2 regions of the Clostridium sp. TJA085 genome follow, and region 1 is predicted to be linked to the other one. Evidence: riboswitches for the same ligand, from Rfam matches in the RefSeq annotation. Region 1 holds a riboswitch; the other holds the start of a gene.
What was found. Region 1 has a riboswitch for cyclic di-GMP ahead of AC4FQW_RS04715 (sensor domain-containing protein). Riboswitches for the same ligand answer to the same signal wherever they lie in the genome.

Region 1 (9,906 bases):
GGAAAATATCAAAAAATAAAAAGGTAAATAAAATATATGTAGCTCCAGGTAATGGGGGTACTGCAATTGAGGATAAATGTGAAAATGTAAATATAACTGATATAGAAAATCTAATAAAGTTTTCAAAAGAAAATAATATAGATTTAACTATAGTTGGACCAGAAGAGCCTCTTATAAATGGAATAGTAGATAGATTTGAAGAAGAAGGATTAAAAATTTTTGGACCTAATAAGGCTGCTGCAATGCTTGAGGGGAGTAAAGCTTTTTCAAAGGACTTTATGAAAAAATATGGAGTGAAAACAGCAGAATATAATGTATTTTATGATGTGTATAAGGCAAAAAAATATTTAAATAATTGTAAATATCCAGTAGTAATTAAGGCAGATGGAGTTGCAGCTGGAAAAGGTGTTGTTATATGTAACAATAAATGTGAAGCTTTAAAGTCAATTGAAGATTTTATGGTATTAGATGTATTCAATGGAGCAGGTAAAAAAGTAGTAATAGAAGAATTTTTAGAAGGTATTGAAGCATCAATTCTTTCTATAACTGATGGTAATACTATTGTGCCATTTATATCAGCTAAAGATCATAAACAAATATATGATGAAAATAGAGGTCCAAATACAGGTGGAATGGGAGTTATTTGTCCTAATCCATATGTTACAGATGAGGTATTAAGAGATTTTAAAGAAAATATTATGGATAAAACACTAGAAGGAATAAAAGAAGAAGGATTTAATTTTAAAGGAATAATATTCTTTGGGGTAATGATAACTAATGATGGTGTAAAACTTTTAGAATATAATGTAAGAATGGGAGATCCTGAAACACAATCAGTTTTAGCTCTTATGAAAAGTGATTTTTTAGATATAATATATTCAGCTATGAATGAAAATTTAGAAAGTTTAAATATAGAATTTTCAGATGAAACTTGTATAAATGTAGTTATGGCGTCAGAAGGATATCCTTTAGAATACGAAACTGGATATAATATAAGTATTGGAAATGTTGATGATAAAGTGTTTATTGCAGGAGCTAAACTTGAAAGTGGTAACTTAGTTACAAGTGGTGGAAGAGTTTTATCTGTTTTAGGAATAGGAAATAATATTGAAGAAGCAAGATATAAAGCTTACAAAAATATAGAAAATATAATTTTTAAAGGAGCTTATTTCAGAACTGATTTAGGAATAATAAAATAATGTTAGTTAAAATAAATACTTGAAAAGCTTATAAAAATATAGTACTATTTAATAGTAAAAATAAATAGGCAAACTTAGAGAAATTTAAGGACGCAAAGCTATAGGGACTAAGGTTTTTATTTTAAAAACTATGTTAGCCAGTTGCCAAAAAGTAAACATACTTTTTGTTTTTAATTCAGAATATATGTAAATACACAATATATTTATTTTAGTTTAGATTTTGGCTACTCTTATTTTGAGTGGTTTTTTTTTATAATTTTTTAGATATGCCCAACAATTTAAATATTTATATATAATTAATAAAAGCGATAAAACTAATATTAATAGTTTTTATCGCTTTTATTATTAATGTATTATTTAAAAATATATACTTGATTAATATATGTATTAGTACGAAAATAAAATAGATTAGTAATTTTTGTATATTTTATTATTTAATTAAAAATATTATTTAATTAAATATAATAAGGAGATGTAAATTTAGTATATGAGTAAAAAAAGTCTAAAGAATATAATTAATTCTAAAGAGGCTAGAAAGTATTTAGAGAGAATTGAAAATATTGAAATATTACAAGAATTATATAAAGTAAAAAAGGATAAAAATAATTTGAATATTATAATAAAAAATATACCATTTGCTATTATCTTAAAAGATAATAATAGTTCAATACTTGAAGTAAATGATAATTTTTTGAATTATTATAATATTAAAAGAGAGGATATTATTGGGCAAAATTGGAGATATGAATTTAAAAAAGAACTCATAGAGAAAATAATATTAGAAGATAAAATGGTTATTAATAAAAGGGATAATATTCAATTTATTAGAGAAAAAATAATAAATGGAGAATTGAGAACAATAGAAGTTCATAAAATTCCAGTTTGGGACAATAAAAATAATGTTATAGGAATAGTTGTTATTTACATGGATATAGTTAATTTTGAAGGTTATAGTGATGAATTAAGAAAGTTAATATTTACTGATTCACTTACGGGATTAAATAATAGACGAAGTATATATACATATTTAAAAAAAATTAAGAAAGATACAGAGTATGCTTCATTAATTTCCATAGATATTGATGATTTCAAAAAGGTAAACGATACCTTTGGGCATTATTGGGGAGATAAAGTTTTAGTATTGATTTCTAATATATTTAAACGGGTTTGTAATGATGCTTTTGTAGCACGAATTAGTGGAGATGAATTTATAATTATTTATAAAGATGTAACTAACGAAAAGTTTTTAATAAAAAAGGTTAAAGAAATTATAAAGACTTTAAATTATCAGTTTAGAAAAAGAGAAAAAATAAATTCAATATCAGCAAGCTTTGGAATTTTAACGGATAAAATTAAAGATAATAAAATTGAAGATTTATTAAAAAAAGCAGATTTTGCTTTATATAAAGCTAAAATTAGAGGTAAAAATCAATATGCCTTTTACACTAAAGAATTTGAGAAAGAAAGATTATTTAAATTAGAAATAGAGAGAGAACTTAAAAGAGCTTTAAAAAATAATGAATTAGAATTATATTATCAGCCACAATATACTTATAATAAAAAAATAATAGGATTTGAAGCTTTACTAAGATGGAATAATGAAAAATTTAAGAATGTTCCTGTTGAAAAAATAATCAGTTATATAGAACAAGTTAATATGATAAATATATTTGGAAAATATATATTAAAAAAAGCATTAGTATTTTCAAAGGAAATAAATAAAAATAGAGAAGATCCTATAATTGTATCTGTAAATATTTCGGAAATACAAATAATGTATGAAAATTTTACAGATATAATTGAAAATTTATTAAAAGAAATAAATATAAATCCAAATCTTTTAGGTATAGAGATTACAGAAAACACTTTAATTAAAAATATAAAGTTTAATATAAAGAAACTTAAAAAGTTAAAAAAATTTGGAGTTAAGGTTTATTTAGATGACTTTGGAAAAGGATACTCATCATTAAATTATTTAATTAAATTACCTATATCGGGTATAAAAATAGATAAAGAATTTATACAAAATATGAGTAAAAGTGATGATTATAAAAAATTAGTAAAGTTAGCTGTAGATATAGGACAGTCATTAGAAATTAAAGTTGTTGCAGAAGGAGTTGAAACATACAAGCAACTTCACATATTAAAAGAAATGAATGTTGAATATATACAAGGATATTTATTTTCAAAACCTTTATGCGAAAAAGATGCTAAAAAATTAATTAATAAATTGAAATAAAAGCTTTGGATATAAATTTTAAAAAAGATGCTATAAATTTTTTGCAGCATCTTTTGTTTTATAATAAGACTTTATTTTTATATATTTTTTTCTTAGAGTGTTGTATTATTTTAATATAATAAATTTAATTATGTATAGACATAATTTATTTTAGAGAGAAAACAAAAAGTAAGGTGTGAACTTAATGGAAGAATTAAAAAGAGCTATAAAAGAAATTACAAATGAAAAAGCTTTTAAAATAGTTATAAGTAATAAGATGAACAAAGAAATAGAATATAAAAAGATAAATATTGAATTAAAAGAAAAAAACAATAAAGAATATTATCAAATAGAAAAATATACAGATAAACAAGTTTTTCATGAAAATATTGAGAAAGATAAGTTTGAAGGTAAGCTTTTAGAAATAATAGAAGAAAATTATAAGCAAGTTGATGCTTTTAGTGAAAATTGTAATATAAATATTAAGATTTCTAAAAAGGGAAAAGTATTTTTAGGAAAGAAAAAAGTTGATAATAAAAAGTTATGTGAATCATGTAATAAATCACATAATAAAGAAAAAAATTATATTCTTAAAGAAGGAATGATAATAGAACCTTTAATAGATTTAGGTATATTCACTAAAGAAGGAAAAGTAGTTAAATCAAAATATGATAAGTATAAGCAAATAAATAGATTTATAGAAATAATTGATGATGAGATAAAGAAAAATGAATATAAGGATCTTACAATATTAGATTTTGGTTGTGGTAAATCATATTTAACATTTGTACTTTATTATTATTTCGTAAAAATTAAAAATATAAATGTAAAAATGATAGGATTAGACCTTAAAAAAGATGTTATTAAAAAGTGTAATGATATAGCTAAAAAATATAATTATACTAATTTGCACTTTGAACTTGGTGATATAAATGGATTTAAATATAATAATAAAGTTGATATGGTAATTACATTACATGCTTGTGATACAGCTACAGATTATGCACTTTATAATGCAATAAAGTGGAATACTAAAATGATATTTTCAGTTCCTTGCTGCCAACATGAGTTTAATAGTCAAATAGAAACAGATAATTTAAAAATATTAACAAAGTATGGAATAATACAAGAGAGGGTAGCTGCACTTATGACAGATGCAGTAAGAGGAAATCTTTTAGAAACTTTAGGTTATAAAACTCAGCTTTTAGAATTTATTGATATAGCACATTCACCAAAAAATATTTTAATTAGAGCATCAAAGTCTAATATATCAAAAGATAAAAAGCTTAAGTCATTAAATGAAGTGGAAAAATTAATGAAAGAGTTTAATTTAAATCCAACTTTATATAAGTTATTAAAAGAAGATAAGTTAATATAATAAATTTTAGTAAGGTATTAATTAAAATAAATTATGGACTAAAATAGTTTAATATTATATAATAATTATTATTAAGTAACATAAGAAGTGAGGGTAATATATGGATAATAAAATAAGTTTAGTATATGAAAATGGAAAATACACTTTATATATAGATGAAAAAGTAATAAGCGTAAATAAATATATAGATAATGCAATAGATAATTTTACACAAACAATAAATAATAATGCAATATTAAAATCAATTCCTTGGGAAACTATAGAAAAAGATTTAGAAGAAATAAAAGATGATAGATTAGAAATAAATAATGAATTTAAAACACTTACATTTGGAGATATGAAGTACTTTTATAGCACAGATAAAGTATTTAATATGCATGGTGGAAATATGAAACAATTACTTGGAGGATATAACTTATTTTCTTTTGTTGTTAAAATGATAAGTGCAGGATATATAAAAAATTATTTAGAAATACTTAATTTCTGTGAAGAAGTGTTAAGTTATAAGGTAACTTATAGAACAACAGAATCAAGTATTTCTGTTTTAAGTCCATCTTTTAATTATGGTTCTGCAGAATATAACTTTGTAAGTGGAAAAGTTAATAAAGGTGCAACTATAGAAAATATGACTTTTAATGAATATAAACAATATGTTTTAGATAAAATTAAATAATTTTTATATGATTAAATTAAACTCTACTAATGATAATTAGTAGAGTTTTTGTAATAAAAAATAATTAAGGTTATTTAATAATATATTTTTAATAAAATAAAATTCTATAAAGGTTATAAAAATATTTTTTTTATTAAGATTGTAAACAATATCTTAAAGTAGTATATTAATTAAAATAAAAAATGTTAAAGTAATATCATGAAAGGGAGGACTTTAATATGAAAAGATGTTTATATTGTAAAAAAGAGATTAAAGATAATGGATATGAAAATAAAATAGGAAGTTTTTGTTCAGAAGACCATTATGATAAGTATTATAAATCATTATCAAAGGAAGAAATAATTGAAATTATGAATTCTATGTGTGTTTGCAGTGATGATTACAATAATTATAAATATAAAAAAAATTTGGTGTAAAACTTTATTTATATTATAAGTTTATAATAAAATATTAATGTAATTGATTACAAAAATTAAGATTATAATGATATAATAAAAATATAAAAGACCAATTTCTAATTTTAACTGGAGGGCATTTTATGAGAGACCTATATATAAAAACATTAAAGAGAGAAGTTATACCATCAGAAGGTTGTACAGAACCAATTGCTATAGCTTATGCAGCTTCTATAGCATCTGAAAATTTAGATGAAAAAATAAAATTTATAAACATAAAATTAAGTGCTAATGTAATAAAAAATGCATTAGGAGTTGGGATACCTGGAACTGGACAAGTTGGTATAGAAATAGCAGCAGCACTAGGTGTTGTAATAAAAAAATCTTATAAAAAGTTAACTATTTTATCAAATTTTAAAAAAGAAGAGCTTGAAGAAGCTAATAAAATAGTAAAAGAAAATATTATAAATATAACACAAAAAGATACAGATAAAAGTCTTTATATAGAAGTAGAAGTTATAGGTGAAAAATCAAAGTGTGTAGTAGTTATTGAGGACATACATACAAATGTAACTTTAATAAAAAAAGATGAAGAAATATTACTTGATAAGAAAATAGATAATTTAAATAATGAAGAAGATGAAGATTATAATTTATTTAAAATAGAGTCAATTTATAACTTTGCAAAAAATTGCAAGTTTGAAGATATAAAATTTATTTTAGAAAGTGCCAAGATGAATGGTAAAGTTTCAGCGGAAGGTTTAAAAGGCGGATATGGGTTAGAAGTTGGAAATAAAATTATTGAAAAAGGAAATTTTAATTTATTTTCAAATGATGCATCAAATAAAATAATTGCAGCATCAGCAGCAGCATCAGATGCCAGAATGGATGGTTGTACTATGCCTATTATGACAACAGCTGGTAGTGGAAATCAAGGAATAGCTTGTTCTATGCCTGTTGCAGAAACGGCATATATTTTGAAAAAGTCAGATGAAGAATTAGCAAGAGCTTTAGTATTAAGTAATTTGGTAACCATTCGTATAAAAAAGCATATGGGAAGATTATCACCACTTTGTGGTGCAGGAATTGCAGGTGCAACAGGGGCTTCATGTGGGATAACATATTTACTTGGAGGAAACTTGCAAAATATAAAATATTGTATAAATAATATGCTATCAGATGTTTCAGGAATGATATGTGATGGAGCTAAGCAAACATGCGCTCTTAAAATAGCTACTGGTACAAATGCAGCAATTCAATGTGCAAATCTTGCTATGAATGGAATTACTGCAACATCAAATGATGGAATTGTATCACAAGATGTAGAAAAAACTATTGAGAGTATAGAAAAGTTAATAAAAAATGGTCTTAAAAATGTTGATAATACAATATTAGATATAATGCTTAATAAGAAAAATGGTTAATAGATAAAATAAAAAATTTATAGTTTTTATATTTAAAAATATTTTTTAAAGTTAAATATTAAAATTTATAATATATAAAAAGGGGAGAATATATATGAAAAAGTTAATAAATGATCCAAGCAATGTTTTAGAGGATATGTTACAAGGAATTGTTTATGCGCATGAAGATTATTTAGAAAAATTAGATGGTTTTGATGTGTTAGTTAGAAAAAATTCTAAAGACAAGGGAAAGGTAGCTTTAGTAAGTGGAGGAGGAAGTGGTCATGAACCTGCACATGGGGGATATGTAGGTTATGGAATGCTTGATGCAGCAGTTTGTGGAGCTGTATTTACATCACCAACTCCAGATCAAGTATATGAAGCTATAAAAGCTGTAGATAATGGATCTGGAACATTACTTATAATAAAAAATTATACTGGTGATGTTATGAATTTTGATATGGCAAAAGAAATGGCTGAAATGGAAGGAATAAATGTTGATTATGTTGTTGTAAATGATGATGTTGCTGTTGAAGATAGTCTTTACACAGCAGGAAGAAGGGGAATTGCTGGAACTATTTTTGTTCATAAAATTGCTGGAGCAAAAGCTGAAAAGGGAGCAAGTCTTAAGGAAGTAAAAAATGTTGCAGAGAAAGTAATAAAAAATGTAAGAAGTATGGGAATGGCATTAACATCTTGTATAGTTCCTGCTGCTGGAAAAGCAAATTTTACTTTAGGAGAAGATGAAATTGAAATAGGAATGGGTATTCATGGTGAGCCAGGAACACATAGAGAAAAAATTTCATCAGCAGATAATATAGCTGAGCAGTTAGTAAATAAGATATTATCTGATATGCCTATAGAAAAAAATTCAGAAGTTGCAGTTATGGTAAATGGACTTTCTGGAACACCACTTATGGAATTATATATAATTAATAAAAAAGTTAGAGAAATGCTTAATGAAAAAGGAATTAAGGTTTATAAAACTCTTGTAGGTGAATATATGACTTCTTTAGAAATGGCTGGATGTTCAGTATCAATATTAAAGCTTGATGAAGAGTTAAAAGAACTTTTAGATTCAAAAGCAGATACACCTGCATTTAAAGTATTTTAAAAAATATTATAAAAACACTTAAGATAAATATATAATATAAGGTTTTATGGAGGAATAAAAATGAATGGTAAAAGGGTTATAGAAGTAATAGGAAAAATAAACGAAAAAATAGATTTAAAAAAAGAATATCTTACAGAACTTGATGCAGCTATAGGAGATGGTGATCACGGATTAAATATGAGTAAAGGATTTAATGCTGTTGTAGATAAACTTAAAGATGATGATGGAAGTAATATAGGCAATATATTTAAAAAGACAGGAATGGCATTAGTATCTAATGTAGGAGGGGCATCAGGACCACTTTATGGAACTGCATTTATGAAAGGTTCCATGATGGTTAATAATAAAGATAATATTGATATATATGATTTTATAAATGTTCTTAAGGCAGCTCTTGATGGAATTAAACAAAGAGGTAAAGCAGTAGAAGGAGAAAAAACAATGATAGATGCTTTAGAGCCTGCAATAAAAGCTATGGAAGAAGAATTAAAAAACTCTGACAATCCAAAGATTGTTTTAGAAAAAGGTAAGAATGCTGCAAAAAAAGGTGTTGAATTTACAAAGGAAATAAAAGCTACAAAAGGAAGAGCAAGTTATCTAGGCGATAGAAGTATTGGACACCAAGATGCAGGTGCAACATCAATGTATTATATATTAGAAACTATATATGAAGAAATATAAGAGAATTAGACAATTACAAAACAATTTTTTATAAATTTTAAATTAAGTTTTGAGAGGAAGATTAATAATATATGGTAGGATTAGTTATAATATCACATAGTGAAAATATTGCAAAAGGGGTAGTAGAAATGGCTGCTCAAATGGCACCTAATGTTCCTATTATAGATGCTGGTGGTACTTCTGATGGAAGAATAGGTACTGATATGGAAAAGATATCAGAAGGAATTAAAAAAGTATATTCAGAAGATGGTGTTTTAATTCTTTTTGATTTAGGAAGTGCTTATATGAATACTGAAATGGCAATAGATTTTTTAGATGAAGAATTTGATAAAGAAAAAATTCAAATTACAGATTGTGCTCTTGTTGAAGGTGCTATAACAGCAGCTGTACAAAGTAGTTTAGAAGAAAATATTGAAAATATAAAAAATGCTTTAAAGGATTTAAGTTTAAATAAAATTTTATAAAAAAAGATAAGGAGTTTTTAAACTCCTTATCTTTTAATTTTCAGGTAAATGAAGATCACAAACAGTAAGCATATTTAAAGTATCTTCAACAGAATTTTTAATTCCAGCTATTATGATAATATCATCTTTTTTTAGAATAGTATCTGCATTTGGCATAATTTCTTCGTTATTTCTAACAATAGAAAATATTCTACATCCTATAGGTAATTTACATTCTTTAAGTGATTTACCTATAAAATATTCACTACTTAAAACAAGTTCACGTATTATTATTTTATCTGATTTTTCAGATGTTTTAGCTGTATTTTTATCTAAAATTAAAAGTTTCTCAAATAATATAGGGAATATAATACATGAAATAACAGTAGTAACTATAAATGC
Region 2 (9,906 bases), on a different contig from region 1:
CTAGACCCACCAAAGGAGTCATCAAAGGATGCTATAGAATTTTTACATGATTATGGAGTAGAAGTTAAAGTATTAACTGGAGATAATGAAAAAGTAACTAAATATGTATGTAGTCAAGTTGGTATAAATGTTAAAAATATATTATTAGGTTCAGAAATTGAAGATATGAAAGATGAAGAGCTAAAAAAAATTGTTAGACATACAAATGTTTTTGCAAAATTATCACCAAGTCAAAAAGCAAGAATTGTATCAGTATTAAGAGATCATGGACATGTTGTTGGATTTATGGGAGACGGTATAAATGATGCTCCTGCAATGAAAAAAGCAGATGTTAGTATTTCAGTAGATACAGCAGTAGATATAGCAAAAGAATCAGCAGATATAATTCTTTTAGAAAAGAACCTTATGGTACTTGGAAAAGGTGTTGTTGAGGGACGTAAAACTTTTGCTAATATAATAAAATATATAAAAATGACAGCAAGTTCTAATTTCGGAAATATGTTTAGTGTATTAGTTGCAAGTGCGTTTTTACCATTTTTACCAATGCTACCAATTCAAATATTAGTATTAAATCTTATATATGATATTTCATGCATAGCAGTTCCATGGGATAGGGTTGATATGGAATATTTGAAAAGACCACGTAAATGGGATGCCTCATCAATTGGAAGTTTCATGGTATGGTTTGGACCAACAAGTTCAATATTTGATATAACAACTTATGCAATTTTATATTTTATAATATGCCCCATTGTAGCAGGTGGACATTATGGAGCTTCAGGAGTTAATAATGTAGTATTTTTAGCAGTATTTAATGCGGGCTGGTTTGTAGAATCACTATGGACACAAACTTTAGTAATACACATGATAAGAACACCAAAAATTCCATTTATTCAAAGTAGAGCTTCAAGTTCAGTATTTTTATTTACAGGACTTGCAATATTAATTGGAACAATTATTCCATATACTTCATTTGGAGAAATTTTAGATATGAAACCAATGCCGGGAGTATATTTTATATATTTAACTTTAACAATATTATCTTATATGATTTTAGTAAATGTTATTAAGAAAATTTATATAAAAAAATATGGGAAATTATTATAATATATAGATTAATAATATAAGTGTATAATAATTATATAAAAATAAAATTATTAAAAGAGAGGAGGAAGATTATGTTTTCATTTTTAGATAAAAAATATAATTCAGTAAAAGTGAATGATTTAAAAGATAAATTAGTAAATATAAATTTAATAGATATTAGAGAACCATATGAATTTAATAATGGACATTTACCTAATGCAAAAAACATACCTATGGAAAATATAGTTAACCAACCTGAAAAATATTTAACTAAAGATAAAGAGTATTATATAATATGTCAGTCAGGAGTAAGAAGCAGTAGAACTTGTGATTTTTTAGATAGAAAAGGATATAAAATAATAAACGTTTCAGGTGGAACAGGAAACTATAATGGAAAATTAGAAAAATAATAAAAAAATTTGTACTAAATATAATTTTAGTACAAATTTTTTTTGCATAAAATAGAATTAAGTTAATAATATAAAGTATATTAATTGTAAAAGAAATAAAATAGAAAAATATAGAATTAAATATTTAATGTGATAGTTTGCTCTTATGACGAATAAGAGTTTTTAGAATAATTCTAATATAATAGATGATTATATTAATATTTAATTATTAATGTTTTGTTATATATTAATTATTAATATTAATGTAATAATTAATATATTGAAGAAAAGATTTTAAATAGTATACTTAATATTATTATAAAATAAAAATTGGAGGACATAATGAACGGATTTGAATTTTATGTTGATTTAATTAATATATACAGAGAAGTAGATTTGAGATTAAATTATAAGCTTAGTAATCTTTTAAAAATGATAAATACTAAAGGAGCAGTAAATGCAGCTAAGTATATAATAAAAGAAGATGATGATATATATGGATTGGAATTATTAATGAATAATAATATGGAAGATTTAACTATAGAAAATCTTATTCTTAATAATAAATATAAGGATCTTTTTACTGATAAAGATAGAGAGTTAAGTAATTTAAGATTAAAAAAATATAGAAATACCGAAAATAAAGATTTAAATGAAGAATAAAAAATCTATATCAAAAGGAATATATTCCTTTTGATATAGATTTTTTATTTTTATATTAAATTATTTTAAAACATATAAAAATATACATTATTATATAATAATTGTAATTAATTAGTACACATAAATTTAATTACATTTAAATAGTAATAAAATATTACAAAATATGAACTAAGTGTTAAAAATGTATTGAAATTTTAAATAAAATGTTTTAAAATTTTAAACAAGATATAAAATAATTAAATTTTTTGTAAAACTTAGGAAGAGTGGAGTGAGGGAATAAATGATAAAGCTAATTGGAGTTTTAATTGTAATATTAGGGTTTGTATTTAAAATTGAAACTTTATTTACAGTTTTATTGGCAGGACTTGCAACTGGTTTTGTTGCAGGAATGGACTTGAATGAAATTCTAACAGTTTTAGGCCAATCGTTTGTAGCAAATAGAGCTGTTTCATTATTTATATTAACGTTGCCTGTAATTGGAGTATTAGAAAGATATGGTTTAAGGCAAAGAGCTATTTATTTAGTAAAAAAATTGGGCAAGCTTACAACAGGCGGAGTTTTAACTGCTTACACAGCTATAAGGCAAATTACTGGAGCACTTTCAATAAGAATAAGTGGACATCCTCAATTTGTTAGACCATTAGTTAATCCAATGGCACAAGCAGCGGCTAAAAATAAGTTTAATAATATAGATGAGGCTGATGAAGAAAAAATAAAAGGTTTATCAGCAGCATCAGAGAATTATGGCAATTTCTTTGGGCAAAATCTTTTTGCAGGAAGCTCAGGAGTTTTATTGATATCAAGCACATTAACAGAGTTTGGATATAATGTTACTGCATTAAGTATAGCCAAAGCTAGTATAATAATGGCTTTAATAGCTTTCTTAGTATCATTATTACAAAATTATTTATATGATAAAAAAATGCAAAAAAAATATTCTAAAAAATAATTCAACAAAAGAGGAGGGGAAATATGCAACAGTTCATAGATATAGCTTTGGAGATTTTTTATATAACAATGGGTTTATTTATGATTGTAATAGCATATAAATCGTTTAAAACAATAGATTCAAGTAAACGATATTATACAGCATTATTTTGGATTATGATGTCGCTACCATTTATATTTGGTAAGTTGCTTCCTTACAACGTAACTGGTGGAATACTTGTCTTATCAAGTTTGTTAACAGTTTCTAAAAAAGTTGTTTTTGCAAAATACGATACAGCTACTGAAGAAGAAGGACAAAAAGCATCAGAAAGAATTAAAAGCAAAATATTTACTCCTTCATTAGTATTGGCTTTTGCAGCAGTTATAGTAGCTATGGGATTGTCTGATTATAAAAATTCATCACAATTTGCAATTGGTGTTGGGGCAATAGCTGCAATGGTAGCAGCTTTTGCAATAACAAAAGCTAAACCTAAAGAAGCTGTTAATGATGGAGCAAGGCTTCTTCACCAAATGGGACCAACAAGTATGTTACCGCAATTACTTGTTGCGCTTGGAGCATTATTTACACAAGCTGGTGTTGGTGATGTTATATCACAATATATTTCAGGTGTAGTTCCGCAAGGAAATAGATTATTAGGAGTTACTGCATACGTACTTGGAATGGCATTATTTACAATGGTTATGGGAAATGCATTTGCAGCATTTTCAGTAATTACAGCAGGAATAGGAGTACCTTTTGTATTAGCACAAGGAGCAAATCCAGTAATAGTTGGAGCATTAGCACTTACTGCTGGATATTGTGGAACACTTTTAACACCTATGGCTGCAAATTTTAATATAGTTCCATCTGCATTGCTAGAATGTAGAGATCAAAATGAAGTAATTAAGACTCAGGCACCAACAGCTATAATATTATTAGTTGTTCATATATTTGCTATGTATTTCTTAGCGTTTTAAAAAATTTAAGGGTATAGTAACAAAGGAGGAATTAAAATGAAGATATTATTAACTGGATTTGATCCTTTTTGTGGTGAAAAAATAAATCCAGCACAAGAAGCTGTAAATATGGTTTCAGATAATATAAATGGTGCAGAAGTAATAAAACTTATAATACCAACTGTATATGAAAAATCATTAAAAGTTATAGAAGAAGCTATAATAAAACATAAACCAGATGTAGTAATATCAATTGGTCAAGCTGGGGGAAGATATGATATAACTCCAGAAAGAGTTGCAATTAATATAAATGATTTTAGAATAAAAGACAATGAGGGAAATCAACCAATAGATGAGGTTATAAGAGCAGATGGAGATGCTGCATATTTTTCAAATTTACCATTAAAAGCAATAGTAAAACATTTAAATGAGAATGGAATACCAAGCACTCTTTCAAATACAGCTGGAACTTTTGTATGCAATCATGTAATGTATGGAGTTTTATACATGATAAATAAAAAGTATCCAAATATTAAAGGAGGGTTTGTTCACATACCATATATAACATCTCAAATCTTAGATAAAAAGAATGTACCTTTTATGTCGTTAAATGAAATAGTAAAAGGTATAGAATTAATTTTAGAAGCATGTACTATCTATGATGAAGATGTAAAAGTAATTGGTGGAGAAATATGTTAGTGGATAAAGTATTTGTATATGGAAGTCTTAGAAGTGGGATGTTCAACTATGAGAAATTATTAAAGGGTAAGGTTAAAGGGTTAAAAAAGGGGACAATTTATGGGGAATTGTTCCATATAGAAAATAAGGGATATCCAGCAGTAATTTGTGGGGAAGAAGAAATTGCTGGTGAATTAATGACATTTAAAAATTTTAATAAAACTTTATTTGAACTAGATGAATTAGAAAATTTTAAAGTTTTAGATGAAAATTCAGAGTATTTAAGAGAGGTTGTTGAAGTTTCTTTAGAGGATGGGACTAAAGAAAAAGCATATTTTTATAAATATAATACAAAATCTATTTTAAATAAAGAAGATAAGTTATTAAAAGTTAAAAGTGGGGATTGGTTTAAGAGGTAATGTAGAAAGAAGTTATCAAATATTTGGTAGCTTCTTTTTTGTATAATTTATAGATTATAAACCAAAAATACAATAAATATTAACAAAAATATAGTAAACTTAAAAAACATATAAATATTAAATTGAATATGCTAAATTATTTTTATAATTTAATCATTAGGGGGAAAAATGAAAGATAAAAAACAATTAAAAAAGAAAAATCCAATAAAAACTGTACTTAATATTATATTTTATTTATTTATAGTTGCAGTTATAGTTTTATCAATCTTTAATATAATGGGTGAAAAAGAAGGAAAACATCCAAGTATATTAGGTTATAGTACATATTATATAATGACTGGTAGTATGGAACCAAATATAAATCCAGGAAGTTTAGTGGTAGTTAAAAATGGTACAGATCAATCAATAAAAGTTGGAGATGTAATAACATTTAGAGGCTCAACAGGCAAGACAATAACAACTCATAGAGTGCAAAAGGTTGTAAATAATGGAACTGAATTTATAACAAAAGGAGATGCAAATAATACAGCTGATCCAATTCCAGTTAAAAATATGCAAGTTATAGGAAAGGTAATGTTCCATATACCTTATTTAGGAAATATATCTCAATTTATTCAAAGAAATTTAGTTATAGTAATAATATTTATTTTGGCCTTATTTGGTATTAGTACAGTTATCGATAAAGTTAGAAATAAATAATAAAAATATATTTTATTAATAAATTTAACAAAGTGTTAATAAAGTAAAATAAATATAAAAACTATTGTATAATAAAAAACTAAATGATAACATTTTATTATAAAAATGAAATTTAGGAGCTTTGAAACATATTCTGTATATGGGCACTTGGAATATGTGGAGCTAGTAGTGCAACCGACTAATTTATATTATTTTAAATATAGATTAGTCTTTTTTTATATAAAAATATATTAATTAAGACTAATGCAATTAAAACTAAAATTTTATAGAAGCTTTGAAGTATGTTCTGTATATGGGCACTTGGAACATATGGAGCTAGTAGTGCAACCGGCTAATTCTACATGATTAGCTTATTTTCTTAGCTAATCCTTACATTATATTCTAAAAATATAAAATAAAGTAAAACGGAGGATTAACAAATGAAAAAGAAAAAAATTATTAGTGCAATAGCGGCAGTCGCAGTAGTGGCATCATTATCAATAGGATCATTAGCTTGGTTTACATCACAAGACAGTGTAACAAATAAATTTTCAACAGTATCAACAACTGATCCAAGTGATCCAAATGCAGGAATAAAAATAAATGAGAATTTTGATAAAGAAACAGCTAAAAGTGTACTTCCAGGAACAGAAGTAAGAAAACTTGTAAAGGTTGATAGTAAAGCAAATTATGATCAACTTGTAAAAGTTAAATTAGAAAAGGTTTGGAAGGATTCAAATGGAAATAAAATAACATCTGTTTGGGTAAAAGATAATAAGATAGTTGCAAAAGGAACAGTAGGAGCTGAAGAAGTTGTTTTAAATGATGATTTAATTAAATTAAACTTTGGAGATAACCTAGATAACTCAAAAGGAAAATGGATTGATGGGGGAAAAGGAATTTATTATTATAATGGAATTCTTAAGCCAGGAGATGCAACAAGTGCTTTATTAAATAGTGTTACATTAGATGGACAAGCAGATAACTTCTATAAAGGTTTAAGCTTTGACGTTGTAGTTACAGCAGATGGTATCCAAGCATCAAATGGAGCTGTAAGTGATGGGTGGAAAGAAGCACCTCAAGCTATTAAAGATTTAGGCGGAGTATCTAAATAATTAAATAAATATAAAAGTAGGGTGATAATATATGAAAAATATTTTAAAAGCTTTTGTATTAACCCTATCAATTATATTACTTACTGGAATTAAGGGGGAGGCAGCAGAGGTGCTTCCCCCTAATGTTAAATTGGTAGGAGATGCTAATGGAATAGTATTTGTTAATGGTGATGAACCTTTTTTATGTAAATATAATATGCTTCCTGGGGATAGTGTAAAAAGAACAATGACTCTTAAAAATTCTCATAAAGATTCTTATGATATATATGTAAGAGCTGAAAGAGTTACTAGAAGAGAAAAATATGATTTATTAAAAAAGATAAATTTAATTGTAAAGTATGATGGCAATATTATATATAATGGTCCAATAGCTAGTAAAAATGGGTTAAGTAATGAGATTTTCCTTGGTAATGTTAAGCCAGGAGAAGAAAAAAAGCTTGAAGCTGAAGCTGTATTTGATGGGAAAACAATCGGAAATGAGTACAAAAATAAACATGCTGAAGTTGACTGGATATTTACTGCTATAAAAATTCCAGAGCAAATGATTAATAAAGAAAATAATTATAATCTAAATAATAAAAAAATGAATGGTATTTTACCTAAAACTGGTTACGAAAATTTTTATTTTATAGGTATATTAATTGCTTCAATAGGAATTATTTCTGTTTTAAAAAAAGATAAGAAATTTAGTAAGTAGTAGTGATGGGATTTAAAATTATTTATATATAAGAGTTATACGATTTAAGGATACTTCTTAAAAAGGAGGAAAAGTATGATTAAAAAGAAGAAAATTATAATTGCAACAATTGGAATAGCGTTAGTTAGTTTAATTAGTTTAATCAGCTTTGCAAGTAATGCATTTTTTACATCTTCTGATAAAGTGAAAAATGATTTTAAAATTGCTAAATATGAAGTTACTACTAAGGAAAATTTTCACCCTAGTAAATATAATAAAAATGATACTATAAAAAAAGAAGTTTATGTAGAAAATACAGGAAGCTTACCTGCTTATATAAGAGTTAAAATAGTTCCAGTATGGAAAAATGGATTACCTATACAAGTTAATGGTAAAAGCACAGTTGATTTAAATATTATTAATTTAGATAGTTGGGCAAAAATAGGGGATTATTATTATTATAAGGGAGTATTAAATCCTAAATCTTCTACAAAAAAATTACTAGATAGTGTAAAAGTTAGTGATAATATAAAAAATTTAGATGGTGATTATGATATAAAAAATTTATCTGTTGATGTATTTACTGAAAGTATAATACATCTAGATGAAACAAAAGAGAACCAAAAAGAGATTAATATTAAAAGAATAAAAGAAGCTTGGAAAGTTGATGAATCTAAGTTTATTGATAAAAAAGAGTAAGGAGTGATTTTACTAATGAATAATAAAAGAAAAAAATCTAAAGTTATTTTAGCAATGACAGTAATATTCACTTTTTTTACTTTTAATATTACTCCATTGAGTGTTAACGCAGATAATAGAAAAACAGATAATAAAAGTTTATTTACTATAAGTAAAACAGCAGAATATTATCACAAAGGTGATAAACAAAAACAATTAAAAGATAGAGAATATACTATAAATTTAAATGCTTCATTTAATGGAGCGACAAAGTCAAATCCTAAAGATGTAATATTAGTTTTAGATAAATCAGGAAGTATGTTATATAATAATGCTGAAGAAAATTTAAAATATGCTGCAACTACATTTGCAGACAAGTTGCTTTCAGATAAAAATAATAGAATATCTATAATAACATTTTCACAAAGTTATAACATTATAAAAGATATTAAGGATGCAAGTAATGGTTGGATATTAGGTAAAATATATAATTATCAAGATAATAAAAATATACCAATATATATTGATACAAAGAATTATATTAATAATAATACTAATTATTATTGGGGATATATAAATTATGGAACTAAAAGTGAAAGAAGGGTATTAGTTAACCATCTTTATAATGGATATTTAATAGAATCTGGTATACCTTCAGATTCTGATTTGTTAGTTGATTTTACATCAGATAAAAATACAGCAATAAATAAAATAAAAGATATAGGAGCAGGTGGAGGAACTGATGCTGAATCTGCTTTAGATAAGGTTCAAACTCAATTGGAAAAGATTAAAGATAGCAAAAGAGGAAAGTATGTTATATTTTTTACTGATGGATTACCTAATGCAAGTATAAATTATGAAGGTAATGATTTTGAAAATGTTATTAATCAAACATTAAAAACTTATAAAGGATTAGAAAAAGAAAATAATGATACTAAATTTATATCATTAGGTTTTAAAAGTGATACATTAGGTTTAAGCGGATACTATAAATATATGTCAGAAAAATTTCTATCTGGAATACAGAATTATAATAAGGAAATAGATAAAAATAGTAAAAATGGTGTAATTTATATAGATGATGTAAATGATATAAATAAAGTTTATAATAAAATTTATGAAAAGATTATAAATTCGGTAGAAAATGTAACTATAAAGGATGTAGTTCCTGATAATTTTGAAATAGTTGATGGTAGTGTAACAAATGGTGGAGTAGTAAAAGGAAACACAGTTATTTGGGAAAATCAAGTAATTACAAAACAAAATAAAACTTTTTCTTTTAGAATTAAGGCAAAAAATTCATACTTTGGTAACGTAACAAATGATATTGATTATATGAATATAGATGGTGCAATAAATACTAATGAAAAAGCAACAATAGAATATATAAATCCAATTAATGATAAAAAATTTATAGAAGAGTTTCCTGTACCTAGAGTAAATGTTCCTAATTCATATAATTTAAAATTACAAGATAAAATTGTATTATATGGAGATAAAATAAATTTAAATACTTTAATAAATAAGCTAGTTATTAAGTATGGTCCTAAAAATGGGTATATATATACATGGACAGATGATAAGGGAAATAAAATAGTAGTAAATAATCAAAGTAGAAAGTTTAATGAAAATAATAATCT

Region 2: it holds a riboswitch for cyclic di-GMP, as region 1 does, so the genes downstream of both, AC4FQW_RS08710 (BsaA family SipW-dependent biofilm matrix protein) here and AC4FQW_RS04715 (sensor domain-containing protein) in region 1, are expected to answer to the same signal.

Annotation. Positions count from the first base shown of each region.
Region 1 covers NZ_JBZEEZ010000001.1:894,267-904,172, reverse strand. Annotated here, with positions in the region: gene purD (phosphoribosylamine--glycine ligase) at 1-1,199, shown strand, start outside; cyclic di-GMP riboswitch class I at 1,257-1,348, shown strand; gene AC4FQW_RS04715 (sensor domain-containing protein) at 1,687-3,438, shown strand; gene AC4FQW_RS04710 (class I SAM-dependent methyltransferase) at 3,623-4,795, shown strand; gene AC4FQW_RS04705 (hypothetical protein) at 4,896-5,468, shown strand; gene AC4FQW_RS04700 (hypothetical protein) at 5,687-5,884, shown strand; gene AC4FQW_RS04695 (L-cysteine desulfidase family protein) at 6,007-7,287, shown strand; gene dhaK (dihydroxyacetone kinase subunit DhaK) at 7,382-8,380, shown strand; gene dhaL (dihydroxyacetone kinase subunit DhaL) at 8,441-9,061, shown strand; gene dhaM (dihydroxyacetone kinase phosphoryl donor subunit DhaM) at 9,133-9,525, shown strand; gene AC4FQW_RS04675 (cation:proton antiporter) at 9,559-9,906, opposite strand, start outside.
Region 2 covers NZ_JBZEEZ010000002.1:315,002-324,907, reverse strand. Annotated here, with positions in the region: gene mgtA (magnesium-translocating P-type ATPase) at 1-1,107, shown strand, start outside; gene AC4FQW_RS08745 (rhodanese-like domain-containing protein) at 1,179-1,496, shown strand; gene AC4FQW_RS08740 (hypothetical protein) at 1,818-2,138, shown strand; gene AC4FQW_RS08735 (DUF969 domain-containing protein) at 2,422-3,087, shown strand; gene AC4FQW_RS08730 (DUF979 domain-containing protein) at 3,111-4,043, shown strand; gene pcp (pyroglutamyl-peptidase I) at 4,080-4,721, shown strand; gene AC4FQW_RS08720 (gamma-glutamylcyclotransferase family protein) at 4,715-5,119, shown strand; gene AC4FQW_RS08715 (signal peptidase I) at 5,288-5,818, shown strand; cyclic di-GMP riboswitch class II at 5,924-6,007, shown strand; cyclic di-GMP riboswitch class II at 6,077-6,157, shown strand; gene AC4FQW_RS08710 (BsaA family SipW-dependent biofilm matrix protein) at 6,238-6,912, shown strand; gene AC4FQW_RS08705 (LPXTG cell wall anchor domain-containing protein) at 6,944-7,609, shown strand; gene AC4FQW_RS08700 (hypothetical protein) at 7,685-8,287, shown strand; gene AC4FQW_RS08695 (vWA domain-containing protein) at 8,303-9,906, shown strand, end outside.